One region of the Pseudalkalibacillus sp. Hm43 genome, then DNA from elsewhere that is predicted to be linked to it. Evidence: riboswitches for the same ligand, from Rfam matches in the RefSeq annotation. Region 1 holds a riboswitch; the other holds the start of a gene.
What was found. Region 1 has a riboswitch for glycine ahead of ACXQIQ_RS06650 (serine dehydratase beta chain). Riboswitches for the same ligand answer to the same signal wherever they lie in the genome.
Positions count from the first base shown of each region.

Region 2: another riboswitch for glycine. It lies ahead of gcvT (glycine cleavage system aminomethyltransferase GcvT); the one in region 1 lies ahead of ACXQIQ_RS06650 (serine dehydratase beta chain).

Region 1 covers NZ_CM135129.1:1,261,479-1,268,823, forward strand. The annotation lists gene ACXQIQ_RS06620 (ABC transporter permease) at 1-368, opposite strand, end outside; gene ACXQIQ_RS06625 (ABC transporter permease subunit) at 365-1,315, opposite strand; gene ACXQIQ_RS06630 (hypothetical protein) at 1,439-2,482, opposite strand; gene ACXQIQ_RS06635 (ABC transporter permease subunit) at 2,479-3,429, opposite strand; gene ACXQIQ_RS06640 (iron-sulfur cluster biosynthesis family protein) at 3,572-3,877, opposite strand; gene sdaAA (L-serine ammonia-lyase, iron-sulfur-dependent, subunit alpha) at 3,813-4,787, opposite strand; gene ACXQIQ_RS06650 (serine dehydratase beta chain) at 4,805-5,302, opposite strand; glycine riboswitch at 5,447-5,549, opposite strand; gene ACXQIQ_RS06655 (hypothetical protein) at 5,630-6,226, opposite strand; gene ACXQIQ_RS06660 (oxidoreductase) at 6,394-7,345, opposite strand, start outside.
Region 2 covers NZ_CM135129.1:105,191-112,535, reverse strand. The annotation lists gene gcvPA (aminomethyl-transferring glycine dehydrogenase subunit GcvPA) at 1-1,191, opposite strand, end outside; gene gcvT (glycine cleavage system aminomethyltransferase GcvT) at 1,212-2,306, opposite strand; glycine riboswitch at 2,506-2,595, opposite strand; gene ACXQIQ_RS00535 (DEAD/DEAH box helicase) at 2,850-4,529, shown strand; gene ACXQIQ_RS00530 (YqhG family protein) at 4,507-5,304, shown strand; gene ACXQIQ_RS00525 (YjdJ family protein) at 5,392-5,850, shown strand; gene ACXQIQ_RS00520 (YqzE family protein) at 5,890-6,066, opposite strand; gene ACXQIQ_RS00515 (shikimate kinase) at 6,094-6,603, opposite strand; gene comGG (competence type IV pilus minor pilin ComGG) at 6,603-6,962, opposite strand; gene comGF (competence type IV pilus minor pilin ComGF) at 6,977-7,345, opposite strand, start outside.

The DNA of each region.
Region 1 (7,345 bases):
TTGATCAGTCCTTTTATGATCCGTTCCACCTTCAACAAGACCCTCCGGAAGACGATGCCGAAGAAGGTAGAGAACACCATGCGCAATACGGTAATGAAGAAGGCGATCAAGATGGTATACTTCGCACCTTCCAGAATTTTGTACAGGACCTGGTAGCCGTTTTTGTCCGTCCCTAAGGGATATTCCTTCATCGGCGGAAACGGTGCGGTATACCTCGGCAGACCTTCCTCATCGTATAGGATGGTCGTTCTGTCAGGTAAGTTGTCTTTCATCACCAAATCAAAATAAAAGCTTCCTCCCAGTAATCCGACAATGAACAAGAATCCAATCAGAAACAATGGATTCATGAAGATACGTTTGATCATCATACAAACACCTCATTCTGATTGAGAGAATATTTGGAGACGATCAGGCCGCCAATTACAAATATAAAGAAAAACGGAAAAAAGAGCATGAACATACCGATGATGAAAACTTCAGGCGTGATGATTCCGTGCTCCCATATGAAAGTTGTGAACCCATTCATATTGAAAAGGATCTCGAGCATCAATAAAGCCGACAATGAGAACCAAAAGAGCGTTTTTGCGTTGTAAAACAAATTCGCAACCGTATTCCTGAAGATGTGGAAGATCAGGATCCTGCTCCACTTCACGCCTTTCGACTTCGCAGTTTCGACATATCTTGCTTCCGCCTCTTCCTCAAAGATATGTAATAGGATCTTCGTCAAAAACACTGTCGGAAGTATGGATAGACAGATAATCGGCAATAAGTACGCATTATCTCCATTAAAGGATAGGATGTCGAACAGCAATACATCCGTTTTCCGATAGATGTAGATGATTAGAAATTGAAAGAACAAGATGAGGAAAACATCCGGAATGATCTGGACACCGTTTATAATCGTGCCAAATACCTTCCTCACCTTGACATTCATGAACCACATGATGCTGTAGGTCAACAACGTCGATACAATCAGAGATAGGCCGAAAGAAGCCCCTAGGATTTTCATCGAATCTTTGTACAGGTCCCACATCATCGGGAAAACGGGTAACTCATAACCATTGTCGTAATACGTCAATTGTTTCAATTGTGATAGTTGCTTTCCAGTTTCCAATAAAGCCTGTTTGTACTGCTCCCAATACAGGCCGATATCATAGGACAAATACAATGCATTTCTAATTTTCCCGGTATCGATCGCTTTTTGGATGACAACAAGTGATTCCATGTCGAACAGTAGATACGGTAATTTCCCAAGCAAAAGGATGCCAATTACGGTAAGAAAAAATTCTAGTACAAGTATTCCGAACGTACGCACAATACACCCCCCCCTAATAAACAATAACCTCCTATTAGAAGGACGACATAAAATGGAAATGGTTGTAAGAGAGCTCCTCATTAAAAAGATCAGAGCACAGATGGGCTCTGATTCTTTCACTCTTTATTGGTTGGAAACTTTTTTGAAATCATGCTCCTCAGATAATGTGCTGCTCTGGACAATAGATGGTTTGGGATACTTCTTCCGCTTTCTCTTCGGAAGTAACGACCGTTTAACCCCTTCCAACATGAGCATGTATGCGAGAATCGTCAATCCAAAAGCGATACCTGGATAAAGGAGCTGCCACGTATTCAGAAGCATTCCAGACTTTGTGGCACCTGCAACTAATCCACCCCATTCACTGGATAAAGAAGTAATTTGAGTGACAATCGACTTTTCTGCCATCTCATTACCTGCCATCGGTTCCGTTTCGACATTTTCGAAATCAGTCCCCCCTATGAACATCCCGAGCACACCTAAGTGAGCGAAAATAAGCAAGACCTGTATCATCTGTTGATTGAACATGATGAAGAGCCTAGGGACCAAATATGGTCTAACATGTTTGCTTAACACATGAAAATAGCTACCGCCTAAAATCCTTGAATTATCAATAAATTCTTCCTTCATAATTTGGTCTGTTTCACTGGAAATCAATAATGTGAGCGTCGGAACAGCAAGCAACGTCAATACCGATATTGAGAAGATCAATTGGACCTTTGATTCAAAACTCCAGCTGAACACGACCAAAACAGGTGACAACAAGAAATAAGCAATCAATGATAGAGGAACAAAACTGAACGAATTCGTTAGACCCTTGATGACAATTTGAATTTTCAGGAGAAACCTCCGTAAAGTCAATCCGAAAAATAAAGATAAGATCATTCTCAAACTTGTGATAACAAAAGCTAAACCGATCGTGTATTTCGCTCCTTCTAGTATCTTGTAGTGTAAGGGAAATCCGGTTTTATCCGTCCCCATCGGAAATCGCTCTGAAGGAGGGTATGGAGCAGCTTGTAATCTTCCATCCCCATTTGCATCCATGTAAGCCTGTGGTTCTGGTACCGTCTCTTTAATATGTAAATCGTAATAGACACTCAAACTAAAAAGCGCAACCAACAAGATGAATGGGAAAATGAAAAAAGGACTCTTCCATAACCGGACAATCATCCGAACACCCCCTCCTGATCATTTGCAATTCTAGAAATCAACAATCCGCTAAGAACAAAGATGATAAAGAATGGGATGAAGATCATAAGGATCCCAATCGTAAAGATATGAGGATTGATTGTACCAGCCCTCCATAAGAATTGGATGAACCCATCCATACTGAACAGTATTTCAAGCATCAACAAATTAGATAACATGAACCAGAACAGGACTTTATAATTGTGGAAGAAGCTCACTAGGGTGTTTCTCAATACATGTAATACCAATATTGAGCTCCGCTTCACACCTTTCGCCAGCGCAGTTTCCACATACCTTTTTTCCAGCTCATCTTCATATTTCAAGGACATTGTTTTGATCAAGAATACAGAAGGTAATATTGATAGACAGATGATTGGGAGGGCGTATGCTTCGTCACCAAATGAAGAGTGAACATTGAAAATCAACACTCCGGTCTTTTTAAATAAAAAAATGAAAGCAACTTGTAAACCGATGATCAGCAGAACATCCGGTATCGCTTGAAACAAAGATGCAGTTCCTTGACCAATCTTGCGAACCGTTTGATTTGGAGAAAGCATGATTAGATAGGTTACTAATCCGGCAATGCAAATGGAAAGGACGATTGCTGCACTGAAAATTTGCATAGAGTAAAGGAAATACTCCCACATTGTCGGAAAGACAGGATAAAATTTACCGAGGTAATAATAGTCCAATGAAGTAAGATGAGAAAGCTCATAGCCTGTCCGCATCACTTCTGACATGTAACGAGACCAGTTCCATTCGAACCCATAACCTAGATACGACGCATCATTCAGCGTTCCATTATCCAGCAATTTCTGAACCCCTGTGAATCCCTTCATGTCAAAGAACAAGAAGGGCAACTTACCTAAGAGAACGATTCCGACAATGGTAAGGATAAATTCAACACTTAGAACTCCAAACTTTTTCATTATCCCCAACCCCTAATATGTATGATTAATCGACATATTCTACATGTTACATTAGTTTGAATATTATGTAAATAATGGAATTTTGTATAGTTTATTAAAAAAATCTCCACAAAAAAACAACTGCCATAATCGGCAGTTGTTTTTAAGCAAGGTGACATTCAAGCCCCATCGGGCCCCATTCGGATTCAAAAATGAAGCCTGTCTCCGAATCGTAATCCAATGTCAGTTCCTCATCTAAATTTCGTTTTGTAAACAAGTCGATATGAAAGTCCATTCCATCCGAATGGATGACAATATCTCCTTTTCTGGAGTCATCCTCAATGAGCTTGAATTTCATCATCGTTCCGCATCCACCCTGCATTTCTGCATCGATGCGAAGAATCTTATCCTTTTCCAATGTCAGCTGTTTCAACTGTTGAAGCGCTTCTTCCGTGATCGTCAGATTCATCTTCTTCTCCTCCTCTGAGTCTCTTGACCAGACTGGACTTCGAGAACAAACGCTCTTTCACTTTCTGACCTGTCGGTGTAACAGCCAGCCCTCCGAGTGCTGTTTCTTTGAGAGCACGTGGCATGTTTTTACCTATATCATACATCGTATCAATCACTTCGTCACATGGAATCCGGCTTTCAACACCTGCAAGACCCATATCAGCGGAAGAGAAAGCAATGGATGTACCGATCACATTTCGCTTGATACATGGCACTTCAACAAGACCTGCTACCGGGTCACAAACGAGACCGAGCAGGGATTTCATCGCCATAGCTGTAGAATGGACGGCTTGACGTGGGGATCCACCCTTCAATTCAACGATGGTTCCGGCTGCCATTGCAGTCGCTGAACCGACTTCCGCCTGACAACCTCCTGCTGCACCTGAAATGAAGGAACGGTTCGCAATAATATATCCGAGCATACTTGCAGTGAATAGTCCCATTACGAGATCATCGTTATCAAGGTTTGTATTTTTCTTCAGTGAGAACAATACCCCTGGTAAAATCCCAGCTGCTCCAGCAGTTGGTGTCGCGACAATGACGCCCATCCGTGCGTTGCCTTCTGATGTTGCCATCGAGCATGCCATCGCATCACTGATGATTGAACCGGAAAGGACATCTCCCGCTTCGATATAGGCTTTCATTTTCACCGCATCGCCACCTGAAATGCCGCTTGGTGCTTCTGATGCGTCATGAAGTCCCTGTTCTACGGCATTCTCCATCTTCAGAAGGCGCTCTTTCATCATCTCGAAGATCTGTTCTTTCGATCTTCCCGATTTGATGTGTTCCTGATCAATCATTGCTTCAGCGATCGTTTTATTTTCTCGCTCACAATAATCGAGCAAATCAACAGTAGATTGAATATCCATACGGTTCACCTCCACAATTATCGACCAACTTGTTCAGTCATCGATTGCACAATCCGTTGTAAATCATCATGTGTACTTATAGAAAAGTCCACTTTATCATTGTTGATTCTAAAAATTTGGGACAGTCCTCCACCGACGGAAGCTCCCCCGATTTCAAGTGTACGTGACCCCGTTTTGACACGGAGAATCGCTACGTTCGGATGCTCAAACTCGCTGCAGTTCTCTTCAAAAGTAAATTCGTAAGTGAGATTGGCTTCCTCAGCCAGTTCATAAGCGTGTTTAATCCGTTCATCTTCGGTATCATAGCCAAGCAATCCACCTAGTAAAGCTTTATCCGTACCATGCCCCTGATACGTTTCTGCAAACGAATCGAAGAGCTGGATCTCAACTTCCTCCGGTACGCAGCCTAACAATTCGTATGCCGCTCTACCGATCCAAACTGCACCGGCTGTATGTGAACTGGACGGACCGACCATGATCGGTCCGATTATATCGAAACAACTGTTATAACCCATCGTAACGCCTCCTTTAATTTAGAGAACGAGTATATATAAAAAAACACATAAAAAGGACAAAGAAGGTGATTTCACCCGCTCTGTCCTTTTTACCTGAGAGTTTCATTCGTACCCCTTTGGTGGCTTTCGCTCTCTCCAGAGATGCGTCAGATCGTAGTTCATTTACCTGAGAGATTTGCTTCATGGTTTTTTGAAGCTTGCTCCTTCGGTGTCGGCTTCCTGCGCCCGACTCTCCCACGACCTTCATTCGCGCATATACATTTCTTCTTTCATTATGTCGGATTTCAGGCACATTTGTCAAAAGTTTTCTTCACAAACCGTAACCGCTTACATACCTTTCAACATTTGATTGGCTAAGTCTTTCAAAACTTCGATATGACGGTCTTTCTCGTAAGGTTCGCCTTCATACTTGTAGTTGATTGCAAAATGCACACCTTCTACTGACCAATGAAGCATGCTCGATTCCAGAGACTGATTGGTTTTAAACTCCGCTTTCACACCGTCGACCAGTTCTACAGTTTCAGTAATCCCTAGTTTGTAACGGCCATTTTCATAATCATCCGCCTCAATCATGATCCAGCCTTCATCTTCTTTTGAAACGGTTCTCAATTCAATCCGGATATCTTTCCCGTCTTTATCATTCCAATCTTTGATATCAAGGACCTGGAAAGGCTCTGCTTCAAATGGCAAGCTTTCGGGAAGTGTTACCCGATAAGGCAATGCTTTTAGAGCTGTTTCTGTAGAATTTGCTTCATAGGATGTCGGTATCGACTTTTTCATCTCTTCAGTCAGATCACCTTCAGCCTCCACCTCTTGTAAAAGCGAGGCATCCAGTGTATCAGGAGGAAAATCATTTCCGGGCACAAAGAACAATACAAATCCAATGACGCTCATAAAAACGACTGCGTGAGTCCACTTTCCCATCAAAATCCCCCTTGTTTTGTACAAATCTTCCATATGACCTACTTCTGTCCTGACCCCGAGAATCCTTTGTATCTGTATAGAATGAGTACGTTTTTACTAATGAATCTTCATATGTAGAAAAAACAGACCTGTTGTGAATCACAACAGGTCTGTTCAAATATTCATTACTATTCGCTAATCACTTCTGCTTCTAATTCAACATCCTTGATTTCTGCTTGAGGCATCAAGATCTCTTTCGCATTGAATTCTTTCAGTTCAGCATCTTTTGTTACACGGTTTGGCAAATCCGGGTTTGCGAGAGCACTTGTACCAAGGCTCACAAAGTCGGATTCCCCTTTTTCCAACAGAGATTCAGCTTTCTCTGGTTCACCAAGACCACCGTTTGCGATTGTCGGAAGACCACCGAATTCTTTCGCTGCAGCAGCCAACGTTTTCGTGCCCTCACCAAAACTGGATTCAGTTGCATCTCCGTCGGTCACGTGAATGTAATCAAGGGTCGTTTTTCCAAGTGTACGGAAAATGTATTCTGCATCTTCCTCTCCGTTCGGCCACTTGTAACCTTGATCGGCTACTTTTCCTTGAGAGATCCGGATTCCAACCATGTAATCGTTCCCGACCGCCTTTCTCACTTCTTCAATGACTTCTAGCGTCAGTTGAAGACGTGCCTCAAGAGAACCGCCATATTGGTCATCACGATGGTTCAAATAATCGGTCAAGAACTGATCGAGTAGGTAACCATTGGCACCATGGATTTCTACCCCGTCAAATCCAGCTTCCTTCGCGTACTTAGCAGCATCTACGAAAGCTTTCTTCACATCATTGATTTGTTCTCCTGTTATTTCCTTAGGCGTTTGGAATGGGCCAGAACCTCCATAAAACGGAAGCTGTTCTCCTTTTGGAGCAATAGCCGATGGTGCTATCGTTTCATCTGTATAACGGTTGCCTTGAGCTTGCCCGCCAGCATGCATGAGCTGGGCAATCATTTTCGCACCATGTGCTTGAACCGTTTCTACAATCGGCTTCCAGGCATGCATCTGTTTTTCATTCGCAAGTCCGGGTTGATTGTAGTATCCCTGGCTGTACGACTCATCCAGATAAAGCCCTTCAGAGATCACGGTA
Region 2 (7,345 bases), 1.2 Mb from region 1:
GACGTCTTTCACTGGCCTCGAAACCTTCACAACCAGCTCGTTGAAAAACTTCCCGTTAAAATGAACGTCCAATCCCGCTGCTTCTAACTGCTTCTTCGCGTAGTGTGCTTTTTGCAAGTTCTGCACCGCGATTTCTTTGATGCCTTTTTTACCAAGAGCGGTCATGGCAACAGATGCAGCCAATGCGTTCAATGCCTGGTTGGAACAGATGTTGGATGTCGCCTTATCACGACGGATATGCTGTTCACGCGCTTGCAAAGTCAGAACGAATCCGCGTTGTCCTTCTTCGTCAGTCGTTTGACCGACAAGACGCCCCGGTACTTTACGCATCAATTTCTTCGTCGTTGCAAAATAACCACAGTGCGGTCCACCGAAGGCAGCCGGGATTCCGAATGGTTGTGCGTCGCCGATGACGATGTCAGCACCGAACTTGCCTGGTGGCGTAAGTGCACCAAGTGACAACGGGTTGCTGGAGACGACGAACATCGCTTTTTCAGAGTGGACGATTTCTTCAATCTCTTTCAACGGTTCAATTTGTCCGAAAAAGTTCGGGTATTGGACGATCACACAAGCTGTATCTCCATCTACCTCTGCCTTCAACGCTTCTAAATCCGTCGTACCGTTGGATGCTTCCACTTCTACGACTTCAAGGTTCGGACCTTTTGCATACGTATGAAGCACGCTCAATGCTTCTGGATGGACGCTCTTGGAGACGATGACTTTCTTCTTGCGCGTTTGGGCTGCACTTAAGAAAGACGCTTCCGCCAACGCCGTTTGTCCATCATACATAGAGGAGTTCGCTACTTCCATGCCTGTCAATTCACAGATCATCGTCTGGAATTCAAAGATCGCTTGAAGCTCTCCTTGTGAAATCTCAGGCTGGTAAGGTGTATAAGCTGTATAGAATTCTGAACGCGAAATGACGTGATTGACGATGGATGGAATGTAGTGATCATACACTCCTGCACCTAAAAATGATGCGTACTCCTTCGTGTTGACGTTTTTGTTCGCGAGCTTCGTCATCTTCTTCATCAGATCCGGCTCAGGAATTGCTTCTGAGATATTCAAATCCCCTTTGAATCGTACGTTTTCAGGGATATCAGCAAACAGCTCATCAATGGAATCGATGCCGATTTCGGCTAACATGTCCTTTTCGTCTTGCTCTGTCATTGGTAAGTAACGGAATTTCACCATTCATTCCCCCTCGTTATTTAACGTTTATAGAAAGGCGTTTTAACCACTTCTGCTTTTAGTCGGCGTTTACGGACCTGTACTTCGACTTCTGTGCCAAGTTCCGCATACTCCGTGTTGATGATGGCTAGTCCAAGGTTTTTACCTAGTGTAGGAGATTGCGTTCCAGTCGTCACTTCTCCGATTTTTTCATCATTTTTGAAAACTTCGTAGTGTGTACGTGGAATGCCTTTTTCGATCATCTCAATGCCGACGAGCTTTCGCTTGAGGCCTTCTTCTTTCTGCTTCGTCAAGGCTTCTTTTCCGATGAAATCGGCTTCCTTTTTCACTTTGACCGCAAATCCGATACCTGCTTCCAGTGGAGAGATCTCAGCTGTAAGCTCTTGACCGTAAAGAGCAAGGCGAGCTTCAAAGCGTAGTGTGTCCCGAGCACCTAGGCCGATCGGTTGCACTCCGTCTTCTTTTCCAGTCTCTAAAATCTTCTTCCATAGCGTTGGGGCATCTTGGCTGTCGCAATAGATTTCAAAACCATCTTCCCCTGTGTATCCAGTTCGGGAGACAAGCGCATTCGTGCCATCCAGGTCAACGTCTTCCGCAAATTTGAAGAATCCGATTTCACTGAGGTTGTAATCCGTCAGTTTTTGAAGGACTTGCTCAGCTACTGGTCCTTGAAGTGCAAGCTGGGCAACGTCATCGGAAATGTTCTTGATTTCGACATCGCCTTTTTTATTTTTCACGAGCCAATCATAATCTTTTTCTGTATTGGCTGCGTTCACGACGAGCAGATAATCTTCGTCTGCACGCTTATAGACGAGAAGGTCGTCAACCGTGCCACCATCTTCATAGCACATCGCTGTGTATTGAGCTCCGCCATCCTTCAATTTCGAAACGTCGTTCGTCATGACATATTGAAGGAAGTCTAGTGCACCCGGACCCTTCACGCTGACCTCACCCATGTGAGAAACGTCGAACAATCCTGCTTTCGTACGTACAGCTTCATGCTCTTCTTTAATGCTAGAAAACTGGACAGGCAGTTCCCAGCCTCCAAAATCGATTACCTTCGCACCGTACTCTTTGTACAGCTCAAATAATGGTGTTCGCTGCAAGGTAGACATGAACATCTCTCCTCTTCTATTTTTATTTAAAGTTTCGTTATCTAGCTGCCAGATTTGTCTTTCAGTCTTTGTAAAACAGAAAAAGACAAAGAAGACTGATCTGTCTTCTCTGTCCTTGTACCTGAAAGTTTATCGCAGTGTTAGCAAACTGCGATTGTCCCCTTTGGTGGCTCCATCATCGGAACACTCTCCAGAGCTGCGTCAAACAAGAGTCCGTTTGCCTGAGAGATTCGCTAATGCTTGCTCCTTCGGCGCTACTTCAAAGAGTAGTCTCTCCCCTTGTTCTCACTCGCCTCTATATGGTTCATGCAGCCGATTTTCACCGGCTGTTCAGACTAAATCAATAGCAGCTATTATATTTCTAAGTTCGCTTGTTCATACTAAGTATGAAACTAGTTCTATCTTATCATCGAACGACGTAAAATGACAATTATCTTTTCTATGAAAGCGTTCTATTTAACACATTTAACGAACGTTTCATAATCTCATATATTTAATGTTCGTCATTAACGCTGAATACATCTCTGGAAAGGGTTTTCTAGTATGACGTTTTCAATCCAACATGATCAATCCTGGGCTTCGGACTTCCTCAAGCGGATGGACGAGGATGGACCCTGGGCGAACTGGGAGTTATATCAACTTGCACTTGAAGCAGAGAAAAGCTTGATCATACCTGAGTTCCTTGGATTACAAGCTCCAAGGCATATTCCACATGTCCAGATCCTCCCCCACCAATTGGAGGTGGCGAGGAAAGTCATCGAGGACATGAACGGAAAAGGTATTCTTGCTGATGAAGTCGGTCTTGGTAAGACGATCGAGGCTGGCCTGATTATGAAAGAATACATGATTCGCGGGCTTGCGAAGAAAATTCTCATTCTCGTTCCGGCTTCACTTGTCATCCAATGGACGCATGAATTGAACACGAAATTCCTCATTCCAGCGGTCCCGCAAAAGAAAGCGTATGTATGGGAACAGTGTGATGTAGTCGTGTCCTCAATTGACACAGCAAAGCGTAGTCCTCACCGTGACATCGTCCTGAATCAGGATTACGATCTGATCATTATTGATGAAGCACATAAATTGAAAAACAAGAAAACGAAAAACTATGAATTCGTCCAACACTTGAAAAAGAAGTACTGTCTGTTGCTGACTGCAACGCCGATTCAAAATCGTGTGGAAGAAGTGTTCAACCTAGTATCACTTCTGAAGCCGGGTCATCTTGGAAATGAAGAATATTTCGATGAAGCGTATCGCTCTGGAAAATACAATGTCCAGAATGAAGAAAAGCTGAAGCAATTGATCAACAAGGTGATGGTGCGGAATCGACGAGAAGATACCGGTCTTAAGTGGCCGAAACGGATCGTCAAGACGATTCCGATCACCCTCTCACCTACCGAAAGACAGTTGTATGAATCCATTACGAATACAAGGAAAAATACGACACTCGCACAACAGCACGCCTTTTCTACAATCACTCTCCAGCGTGAAGTTTGCAGCAGCCGGGAAGCAGTTTTCCTAACGCTGAAAGCGATGTCCGAAAAAGATGGCATCAGTGATGAAGCCCGAAATTCAGCTATCAACCTGATGCAGGAGATCGAGAACGTCGATCGGAACTCGAAAGCTGAAAAGGCTCTGGAGATCATCCAGTCGATTGACGATAAGGTCATCATTTTCACCGAGTACCGGGCCACCCAATTGTATTTACAGTGGTACCTGAAGCAGCACGGAATCAGTTCCGTTCCATTCCGAGGCGGTTTCAAGCGGAACAAAAAAGACTGGATGACGCATCTGTTCAAAAACCATGCGAAGGTTTTGATTGCCACCGAAGCAGGTGGAGAAGGAATCAACCTCCAATTTTGCCAACATATCATCAACTATGACCTGCCATGGAACCCGATGCGTATTGAACAACGAATCGGCCGTGTCCACCGGATCGGTCAGGAACATGATGTGCATATTTATAATTTCGCAACGGAAAACACGATTGAAGAACACATCCTACGATTGTTATACGAGAAAATCAACTTGTTTGAAAACGTCATCGGTGACCTGGATGAGATCCTCTCACGTGTCGGTATGAAGAACATCGAGCAACATATCCGGGATATTTTCTATGATTCGGATACAGACGGGGAAGTACGGATCAAGATGGATAATCTGACATCACTCTTAACGTATAATGAGGACGAGGGGGATTCATATGCTTCAGAAGGACATTCATAATTTCCTTGAGCGATACTTCAACGCGAATGATTGCGAGTTGTTGGAACGTTATAACAACATGCTCCATGTCCAGTTGACGATTGAATTGGATAAGTTGTTGATGAATAGACCCTTCTATTGGCATTATCAACAAATGACCGGTGCTGAACCTAATCCGATGAAATTGAAGTTGCGCACAGAACAAGCAGAGGATGGGAGTGGTGATGGAGAGTTCATTCACTTCGGTTCTCCGAGGCTTCATCAAATCTTCCAATCAACAAAACAGTTGGGATCTTATATCCGGTTGTATGAGAATGTGATGCAGAATAACCAATCCTATATTCCGCTAGTACCGTGGCTCGGATTGAACATCAAAGTATCTTACCAATGCGATCGGAAAAAAGATCTCTTGCATTCAATCGGATTGAATCTGATCAACGGTATGATGGTCAGCGAGTTCCAATCCCTTTTACAGGTTAAACCACTGACACCGAAAATTCCGGATTATTGCTATACGATGAGCTCGATGATCAAGCCGGTAAGTGGAATCAAAAGGATCGAGTCTTATGTTGAACAAACGATCCGAGAGGATGACCCTCAATGGTCCATCGATGCCCGTAAACGTTGGCAAGAGGATGATGAATTACTTGATCACTTCTACCGAGACGTTGAAGTGTTGCCTGAATCCTATCATGTTGAAAAGCAAGCGTTAAAAGAGTTGTATGAACCGAAAGTGATTGTACAAATCATCAACGGTGGTATGTTCTATCTATCGAACCATACGATGATGCAATAACGAAAAGTGCGAGAACGATTCGCACTTTTTTTGCTTTTCTAAAAGGAATTTAGTGGTAAAATGAGGGAAAAAGAGAGGTGTGAAAGCATGGGTTTCATCATCCAGATCGGGTTTGCTATCATGTTATTCTTATTTGCAACTGCTGTAGCATGGTATGAGGGGAGCGCTTTGCTTAATGATCCATGGGAATGGAAGTACACGACACCCTTCAGTGGTGAAGTGACTCAGGAAAGCGATATATCACAGCTGGACTTTTTCTTTTACGCAGCGAAATTCGAACCGACTTTTCCGCTCTTGATGGCTACAAGTCTACTATACATAATCGTTTTAGTGGCTTACAGATCTTTTAACAACCAACGAAAAGGGATTCTCTTCTTTTCTTGCTTTGGTGCATCGCTATTGATCAGTTCGAGCTTCATGATCCAATCACCGACAATCGGGGCTGCATTATTCACGAAACTGTTCATTACTGCAGGTATTTTGTGCATCGGTTCAGCATGCTACCAGTTCTTTCGTCTTCGGAAAAAGACAGATGCAATGATTTGAAAGAAATAAAGGATGGGTCACGTGATGATGACCCATCCTTTACTTTTTCTTTATGAACATGGAGATCGCCATCGGAACGAGGCCGAACCACTTCACAGAAAGTGGTGCTTTTTCTTCCTTTCGCCCTTCTTTCGTTTTCTTCCGGTCTTCTTTTGGCTGATCCACGTATTTTACAAATTGTTGAGTAAGATACTTGATGAGATCATTCAACGACATCCTGATCACCCGTTTTTACCATACATTCTAGACAATCTCGGTTGCTTTTATCCATTCCTGTATTTCATCGGCTATTTGTTCGACTGTCTTATGATCTGTTTGCACAGTAAAGTGGGCATCTTCGTAATACGGTTGACGTCGCTCTGCTAGTCGGGCCAACTCCGATTTGGACTTCCCTTTCGCAAGCGGTCTGCCGTCGTCTCCTGACAATCGGTCATAAATCGTATCCACCTCTGCATCCAAGTAAATAACATAACCGTTTTGTTTCATGAATTGGCGATTCTCTTTTCTTATTACAACACCGCCGCCAGTCGTTATGATGACTTCGTTCGTTGGTAGTTCACGAAGGGCGTTCTGTTCTTCATCCCGGAAATAGACTTCCCCTTTCTGCTCAAAAATCGTGGGGATTTTCCAAGATAATTTTTCTTCAATGTATGCATCTAAATCAATGACCTGCATCTTCATCCGTTCTCCAAGCACTTTTCCAACTGTCGTTTTCCCTGCCCCCATGAAACCAGTCAAGTATATCGTTTTCACTAGACCACCACCCACTGAATGACTTGTTCGTTAACATAATCATAATACAATAAACCCGTACCTTTTCCGAAACGCGTTCCTTCAGCTTCAAACCGTACTTTGATTATACCTTCTACATAATCGGTTATGAAATACTCCACTCTCCCCACGGAATGATTGAATACCCCAACATCACCACTTTTGAGCTGAGCGGAACGTAATTGTGGAAGTATCTCCTCTCTTGAAAGCTGTAAAAGGATCGATGTTTGAAACCAACTGGTTTTCGTCCGGATGAAATCCCGTTCGCTATTCAAGATCTGAATGTTGTATACCGTCACCGAAACGAGAAGGATGGACAACATGACGGACAACGCTGTCATATACCCGCCCTGTTTCATTGATTCAAGAATGACTGGACGAGGATAGACTTATGTGTGAATCTTTGTCCGTTCGCTTCAACTGTAATTGATACTACCGTATGAAGAAGAGAAAAATCAATCGCTTCAATCCGTTGAAGGATGATTTCAAAGCCTCTTCCATCCACCTTGCGAATCACCCGGTTCCCATTCTTCTCATACGTAATGAGTTTCCCACTTGGTTGAGTCAAGTATAACTTGTTTGAACTGATTTCAGCATCCGTCGAACCCTGGATCTCCTTATCGGCTTGTTCAAAAAAGAGATTCACTTCTTGTCGGTGCAATGAGGTTCCATCAGTTGAAAAAATCAGCTGATACATGGATGGCACTAATGAAACGAATGCGAG